2 regions of the Cytobacillus gottheilii genome follow, and region 1 is predicted to be linked to the other one. Evidence: predicted binding sites of a transcription regulator. Region 1 holds the regulator's gene; the other holds the start of a gene.
The links. Region 1 encodes LexA, which represses DNA repair genes until DNA is damaged. Its sites were predicted from a motif close to CGAACATATGTTCG; they were not measured.
Positions count from the first base shown of each region.

Region 2: the regulator LexA is predicted to act here: its motif matches at 2,562-2,575, upstream of parE (DNA topoisomerase IV subunit B).

Region 1 covers NZ_CP071709.1:2,074,003-2,078,439, reverse strand. The annotation lists gene tkt (transketolase) at 1-298, opposite strand, end outside; gene J1899_RS10265 (DUF896 domain-containing protein) at 866-1,099, opposite strand; gene J1899_RS10260 (YneB family resolvase-like protein) at 1,299-1,952, opposite strand; gene yneA (cell division suppressor protein YneA) at 1,984-2,304, opposite strand; gene lexA (transcriptional repressor LexA) at 2,463-3,080, shown strand; gene J1899_RS10245 (DUF4257 domain-containing protein) at 3,406-3,693, shown strand; gene J1899_RS10240 (asparagine synthase) at 3,725-3,898, opposite strand; gene splB (spore photoproduct lyase) at 3,978-4,437, opposite strand, start outside.
Region 2 covers NZ_CP071709.1:2,346,256-2,350,692, reverse strand. The annotation lists gene parC (DNA topoisomerase IV subunit A) at 1-411, opposite strand, end outside; gene parE (DNA topoisomerase IV subunit B) at 408-2,387, opposite strand; gene J1899_RS11620 (CoA-binding protein) at 2,779-3,192, opposite strand; gene J1899_RS11615 (glycosyl hydrolase family 18 protein) at 3,260-4,437, opposite strand, start outside.

The sequences.
Region 1 (4,437 bases):
GTGTTTTGCTTCCCCATTGGCGGAATTGTTTAATATCCTCCATTGACACATCATAACCGGATAAATGCAATAGGCTGTATAGAAGCATTGAGCCATGTCCAGCAGATAAAACAAAACGGTCACGATCAAACCATTTTGGATTTTTCGGATTATGATTCATAAATCGAGTCCATAATGTATAAGCCATTGGTGCAGCACCCATTGGCATACCAGGGTGTCCGGAATTAGCCTTCTCTATCGCATCAATGGATAATGTTCGAATAGAACTAATTGATAAAGCATCTGTTTGATTAAACATAAATTACATCCTTTCGAGAAAAATATCTTCTCTTTTAATATATAGACATTCGAGAGGTAAGACAACTGATAGAAACCAAAAACACATGATATTTCCTATTTTGTCACAATAAAACTTGCATTATGTAACAGGAAAGACAAATGTTCATCCATTCCTTTAATAAATGATAACGCCACCAATTTAATAGAAAGAAAAGAAGGAACACATGCCAATAATGGTGTATTCCTTGGTTTTCTTATAAATGAGGCTGGGACAAAACAAAATAAATCTTTCTAAAACACGAACTTTCAATATCTTGGTTTGGGTATTTAAACAAGTCCGTTCCACTGCGCTGCGGACCCTCGCTTTCCGTGGGGAGGAAGCTGAGCCTCCTCGGAGCAAGCTCCTGCGGGGTCTCACCTTTTCCTCTATTGCCCACAGGAGTCGAGTTCCTCCGCTCCATTTCACTCATGCTAATAAAATACATTTTATAATCGTAAAAAAACCGAATGATTAGAAAGATGACTTCCTAACCATTCGGTTCTATGGAAGTGTTAAATACTTATTCCCCAGTCTCATTTAAGCAATTTAATGCAGTTTGTTATTGTTCTTTTCCTGCTTTAGTTTCTCAGGTGTTACATCATTTCCTTCTGGATCTATGATTGTTACGCTCTTGAGTGTATTAAACATGGAAGAGCGGAATGTCTGCAAATATTCTTTGCGCAAAGCTGATTGCTCCTTTGCTTCTGCTTCCGTTAAACCAGTTGTTTTCGCCTTATTTGCTAGAACATTTATGCGGGCGAGTTTGTCCTTTGGCAGCATATGGACAGCTCCTTTACTATTTCTTTAGCATAAATGTCATTTTATTAGAAAATAGTTAAATTGACAAGGATGAAGTCTTACTCGTATAGAAAGAGGCTTCCGAGGTGAGAAAACGCGGATTAAAGGTTTTTTCCGATAAGTCCAGTACATACTGTGAAATTGTTTACTATTTCGCTGGACAATATGAAGATCTAAAGATTTATTGTTCATTATTAAGTTTATCTATATATTCCTGATAACGCCTATGTACAGTAGCTTTTGATATATTATATCCAAACCCTCTTAAGGTTGCTGCGATTTCAGAAAATGTTAACTCATTTTTACGTAAGCGGACAATTTCAGAGATTGGCACTTCAATACGTTCTCTTCCTGCGTTTTCTCCTTGATTAGCTAAGTTTTTTTGGGGCTTATAGCCTTTTTCGATCGCTCTTTGCATTCCGCGTTTAATTTTTACATTATGCAGCTTTCGCTGATATTCCTCAACCATTCCCACTATTTTCAATACCATTGAGTCTGATTCTGAAAGCTGTAGTTCCCCGTTATGCGAAACACTAAATAACTTAATGTTTTCTTTCAGAATACAATGAAGAATGGCTATTTTGGCATTTCCCCTGCCAAGCCTTGTTTCATCCTGAATTAAGACTGCCTGAATATTCTCTTCTTTGATTAGCGATAACAATTCAAGGATTCCTTCTCGCTCAAGGTCATATCCGCTTGCCTTTTCTTTTATAATTCTAGCTGGAAGAAATCCGTTCTTACTTGCAAGATGAAGCAATTCCTCTTCCTGCCTCTGCAAAGATGATTCCTGAGTATCTTTATTTGTACTGACACGGCAGTAAATAATTGCATTCATGTATTGCACCTTCTTCTATTAGTTCCTATTCCTATTCACGGCTGGCCAATTCTGTTATATATTGATCTTCATCAGCTTTTACCGGAATAGAAACGGTATCACCGGGATGAATTTTTCCATTTGTAATGCCATTATGAGTTTCCATCCATTGAACAAATTCAGCAGTAGAAAAATGATGCTCCTCTGCAAATTGTTCAGCAATTCCCCATAACGAGTCATTTTCATTAACAGTTACAATCATATATTGATCGTCTTCCTGATCTTCTAGTTGAAAAGAAAGAATAAGTGATCCTGCAATACTTAAAAATACAAGAATAATAGCATAGCAATAAGAATTCCACAATTTTTTCATAACCTTCACCTCATAAAGAATGTATGTTCGTATTCGTTGAGTTTATTATAATACGAACATTTGTTTTGGTCAACAGAAAATTCGAACTTATGTTTGTATGTGTTTTAAAAGAATGGTATAATCAGGACAAGATATTAATAAAGGGTGCGTGATCCAATTTGAAACTATCAAAAAGACAGCAGGATATTTTGGAATTTATTAAAGATGAGGTCCGACAGAAAGGGTATCCGCCTTCTGTGAGAGAAATCGGTGAAGCTGTTGGACTTGCTTCCAGTTCTACAGTGCATGGCCATTTAGCCAGACTTGAAAGCAAGGGATTAATTAGAAGGGATCCTACAAAGCCTAGGGCAATTGAAATATTGGATCTTGAGGAAACTCATATCCCGAAGGTAAATACCATTAACGTACCTATTGTCGGAAAAGTTACTGCCGGTCAGCCTATTACTGCAATCGAAAATGTTGAAGAGTACTTTCCCCTTCCAGAGCGTCTTGCACCTCCAGATGAACATGTTTTCATGCTGGAGATTATGGGTGATAGTATGATAGAAGCTGGCATTTTAGATGGTGACTATGTTGTAGTTAAACAGCAAAGCACAGCTAATAATGGTGATATTGTAGTCGCAATGACTGAAGATGACGAGGCTACTGTTAAACGTTTCTTCAAAGAAAAAGACTATTTCCGGCTTCAGCCCGAAAATTCAACTATGGAACCAATCATCCTTCGTCATGTTTCAATTTTAGGAAAAGTTACTGGTGTTTATCGTCAAATGCATTAATATGGCAAACAGAGCATGCAGAATACCTGCATGCTTTTTCTTTTATCTGCTAAAAGGTATATACAAATATAGTATCCAGCTATTTTTATCGTTGTTTCCGACCTGACAATCGCCTTTTTTCATTGCCACGATATAAAAAATCACCAAACCGAACTTTTGTTCTATGCGTGGGATTCAATATACATGCCGCATCACCTATATAGTTATCTGAAAATTCGTTATAATTAACCATGCTATTTTTGGAAAATTCCTATATACTGGTAATACAACATGATTCTAACTAAGGTCGCTTCAAAAAATCTCGGCTTTAGGAGTGTGAAGGGCTATGTTATTGAACATGTTACTTTCTTTCTGTATCGGTGCATTTGTCGGTGTAGCAGCACATATTCAAAAAAACGGCAAGCTGATCAAGCCGCGCAAAACAAAACGATTTATCTATCTGGGATTTTTTGAAGATGTTATTATGGGGTCATTAGCGGCTGTACTAGTGGTTTTATCTGCAAATCCTAAATCTGTCATAGCAGTTATTGTTACTGCCATGATCGCTGGATTAGGCGGAGAGGCTATCCTAAAAGGATTGGACTTATTAAAGCTGCGAGAGAAAAAAGAATAGGCGTGCAAGTCTTTTGCACGCCTCATCCTTTCTAACGTCGATGCTCTACAAGGTCAATAACACCTAAAACTACGTGTGCAAGTCCAAATCCAAATAATGTGTTAGCCATCATTTTGTTGCTGCCACGCTTTTGCTTAAGTGCATATCCAGTAGCTGTTACAGCCGTACCTAGTGCAGTTGGAATCATACCTTCACGAATGTTCATGTATTTCCCTCCACATCGATGTTAGTAGGCGTTATTTCTTTCACCCACAAATAGTATCGGCTTTCTTCACCTTAATCACTCATGTAAAATACTCCAATTTTGCATTAGGAAAGAATTTCTCCATATAAGCGTATAAGCTTTTTTGAATTTCCTCTTGTTCGTCTTTCTGATAAATATACTTGCCTATTCCGTATTTTCCCCATTTGTAGCGGCGTTTTTCCTCATCTAACTCCAGCTTTGTCATTGGGTAGTTTTTCTGAATGACCTTTTTTGCAGGCTTGGTAAACCGGTGCTGGATAAACTCAAATGTAATATCCTTTTTCGCATCCTCGGGTAATTCATCATGAAGGCGTTCAAACATATGATAATATCCGTCCTGCCATCCTTCGTGCAAATAAATTGGCGCAACGATAAACCCTAGAGGATACCCTGCTCTGGCTACCTTCCCCGCTGCTTCAATTCTCTTTGCCAGCGGTGATGTGCCAGGCTCAAAATTTTTAATAACATAATCGGCATTCACGCTAAAGCGAAACCGGGTT
Region 2 (4,437 bases), 270 kb from region 1:
TATATCCCTAATTAACTCAGCTGAAATGGCTGACAATCTTGCTTCTGTGTAACGCATAGCAGCAGGCGGGTCGCCGTCAATGCTTCCGTTATTCCCATGCATTTCAATCAGTAAATTGCGCAGCTTCCAGTCCTGGCTCATGCGCACCATTGCCTCGTAAACAGAAGAGTCTCCATGCGGATGATAGTTACCGATTACATTTCCGACTGTTTTGGCTGATTTCCGGAAACCTTTATCATGCGTATTGCCATCAACATGCATAGCATAAAGGATTCTTCGCTGAACCGGCTTTAAGCCGTCGCGTGCATCCGGAAGGGCACGCTCCTGAATAATGTATTTACTATAACGCCCAAATCTGTCACCGAGGACATCCTCAAGCGGAAGGTCACGAAACTTTTCTGCAGGATTCAACCTTCAACACCCTCCTCTGCAACAGAAATATTTTCATTTTCAAGTATGCTTCCATCTTCTTCAAGACCAAACGCTACATTGGATTCAATCCATTTTCTGCGCGGCTCTACTTTATCGCCCATAAGGGTAGTAACACGGCGTTCAGCACGTGCGGCATCATCAATTTTTACCCGTATCAATGTTCTTGTTTCAGGATCCATCGTTGTTTCCCAAAGCTGATCCGCATTCATTTCACCTAGCCCTTTATAACGCTGAATCATATAGCCTTTACCGATCTTTTTGATTGCATCCTGAAGGTCATCGTCACTCCATGAATATTCAATCTGCTCTTTTTTCCCTGATCCTTTGCTCACCTTATAGAGAGGTGGAAGTGCAATAAATACCTTGCCAGCTTCAATTAGTGGCTTCATATAGCGATAAAAGAAGGTTAAGAGCAGCACTTGAATATGTGCTCCATCTGTATCGGCATCTGTCATGATGACAATTTTATCGTAATTGACATCTTCAAGCGTAAAGTCTGCGCCAACTCCGGCCCCAACTGCATGAATAATCGTATTGATTTCTTCATTTTTAAAAATATCTGCGAGTTTGGCTTTCTCGGTATTAATAACTTTACCCCGCAGCGGTAGTACTGCCTGGAAACGGCGGTCCCGTCCTTGTTTAGCAGATCCTCCGGCAGAATCACCCTCAACCAGATATAATTCATTTCTTTGCGGATTGCGCGACTGTGCCGGTGTTAATTTTCCGGAGAGCACCGCTTCGCCTTTTTTGCGTTTTTTGCCGCTTCTTGCATCTTCGCGCGCTTTACGCGCAGCTTCCCTGGCCTGGTACGCTTTAATAGCCTTTTTAATCAGAAGGGAGCTTGTTTCCGGGTTTTCTTCCAGGAAATAAGATAAATGCTCTGAAACAACAGAGTCAACGGCAGAGCGGGCTTCACTTGTGCCTAGCTTGCCTTTTGTCTGGCCTTCAAATTGCAAAAGCTCTTCTGGTACTCTTACAGAGATAATGGCAGTAAAGCCTTCACGTATATCAGCACCGTCCAGGTTTTTATCTTTTTCTTTAAGCAGGTTCACTTTGCGTGAATATTCATTAATGACTCTTGTCATAGCTGTCTTAGCACCGGCTTCATGTGTACCGCCGTCTTTTGTGCGGACATTGTTGACAAAAGATAATACATTTTCTGAGTATCCATCATTAAACTGGAAAGCAAAGTCGACTTCAATGCCGCCGTTTTGACCTGCAAAGCTGACAACCGGATGGAGCACATCTTTTTCTTCATTTAAATATTGAACAAATGCTTCTATGCCGTTTTCATAATGAAAAAGCTCCTGAACAGCATTGCGTTCATCGATGATCTCAATTTTCATTCCTCTTAACAAAAACGCTGATTCCCTTAACCGTTCACATAATGTTTCATAGTTGTAAGTGGTGGCAGAGAAGATCGTAGGATCTGGTTTAAAATGAATGATTGTGCCGGTTTGATTTGTCTTACCAACCTTTTCAAGCGTTGTAACGGGTTTTCCGCCATTTTCAAACCGCTGCTCATAGACAAAACCATCGCGTCGAATTTTAACGATAAGCCATTCTGACAAAGCATTTACAACGGAAGCACCAACTCCGTGCAGTCCGCCGCTCGTTTTGTATCCGCCCTGACCAAACTTCCCGCCCGCATGAAGCACGGTTAAGATAATCTCTGGTGTAGGCTTTCCCATTTTATGCATTCCAGTAGGCATCCCGCGTCCTTTATCCTGAACGCTTATGGAGTTATCTTTATGTACCTTGACAATTATATGATCTCCAAAGCCAGCAAGTGCTTCGTCTACTGAGTTATCGACAATTTCATATACTAAATGATGAAGCCCTCTGTTATCTGTACTGCCGATATACATACCAGGCCGTTTTCTGACAGCCTCCAGTCCCTCCAGCACTTGTATGGCATCATCATTATAATCAAAGTTTCCTTGATTCGTTGCCACAATCATACCCCTTTCATACTTCCAAAAGAAAGATCCTCCCAAGTCAGTTGAATACATTCTGAAAATGTGGATTCTTTCTGTACCTGCTCTGTTCTATTTTTTTACTAGAGCATTCGTATCGTATTCGTTTTTAGAAAAGCATTTTCCTTTAAAATGATTAAATTTTCACGGTTGAGAACAAACGTTCGCTATCGGTATTTTACCATATTGTCGTGAAACGTCTATGCTTTATTTTATCTATTTATTTCGTTTTGGCAAATGACTTATGCATAATTCATAGAAAAAACAAAAAGATCATATAGGCTGCATTGGCAATATAATAGGATTTTCAGCTGTATAGAAAAAAGAAAACATGAGACCGAAATAGTCTCATGTGTCCTAACATATCACATTATTTTGTCATTGCGTGTTCTACTTTGATGCATCTGTCCATAATCACTGTATAGCCTTTTTCTTTTAGAAAATCATATGCTTCCTCATTGGCAACGCCAAGCTGTGCCCAAAATACATCAGCATCTATTTGATCAAATTCCTTTGCAATTTCAGGCAGGTATTCAGACCTTCTGAAAATATCGACAATATCGACATGCCCTTCAATATCTTTTAAAGACGCTACTGCTTTAACTCCAAGTACTTCATCTGCATTTGGGTTAACTGGGATAATTTCATAGCCAGCATCCTGCATCGCTTTTGAAACCATGTAGGATGTACGGTCTGGATCAGCACTTAGACCTACCACAGCAATTCGTTTTGCGTTCTTTAAAATTTTACCTATTTTTTCACGGCTTGGAATTTCTATTGTCATTGTAAGGACCTCCCAAATGAATCTTTTTCTTTAACCTTACCCTTATTTATCAATTGAATGCAAGTTGTTACTGTTTTTCTTCTGCGTTCTCATTTTCAATAGCTAATGCACTCCAAGCCGTTTCATCTGCAAAGTAGCGGGACCAGCTGGCAACGCCTGCAAGGTTGTGTTTAACTGCTAAATCTGCCCGTTTTTGTAAGGATAGCGAGTCCTCCAGCCAAATCTTAAAGGTAGCTTTCTGTGATTTATCATAGTATTCGGCATAGTTTTGACCGCTGTTTGGATCATATTCCGGGGTGACATCATGCTCTGCCAACCACTCCTGCACCTGTGCCATAGAAAGCGCCTCAGAAGATACCTCTTCTGCTTCTGTTTCCTTCCAGAGTCTGGCATATAAAGGGACACCAAGGATTAGCCGCTCGTTTGGAACGATTTCCAATAACTTTTCTAAGTTGCTTTCAACCCATGGGAAAGAGGCAACACTGCCAGCTACCGGTGACGTTCCCCAGTGCTCATCATAAGCCATCACGACTAAATAATCGACAATTTCAGCGAGCTTTTCCCGTTCGTAAAAAGCAGACCAATTTCCGCTTGCGATGAAGGTAATATCCATTGAAACCGTTAATCCCGCTTCATGGAAATAGGGGGTGGCTTCTCGCATAAATTGAGTTACAAGAGGGCCATCTTCTGGGTTCACATTTTCAATATCAATATTGATGCCATCCAGCTTATAAATTTGACTATAATGCAGAAGCTGGCGTATTATTTTTTGCCTTGTTTCAAAAGAAGTAAATGCCTGATGCGTTAATTCAGGATCAAAGGCATTAGAAAATAATCCCCATACTTGGTAGTCTTGTTCTTGAGCCCACTCAGAGAAAGATACAGATGCCAGATTTTTTATATCTCCATCAGGGGAAGCCAGTTCAAACCAGGTAGGTGAAATGACGTTTACACCCGGCATTGCCGGCATGTTTTCCGTATCAGGGTTTTTCGTATAAACAGCTTCCCATGTTAAATGAATCGGACCTTCAATCATTGGAACATTATGCTCTACATGCTCTTCAGCAATAACTACCTCTTCGGTTTCCTCTCTTGTAACAAGTGATTTCTCTATATAACCCGCTTGCCCATTCGTTTTTCTCACAAAATAGTATTCTTCCTGGTCATTTTCGATGTATATTTGTTCATCTGCTGCCACTTCTGCAACATAAGGTGATTGCATGGAGGCATCCGTTCGGAGACGCA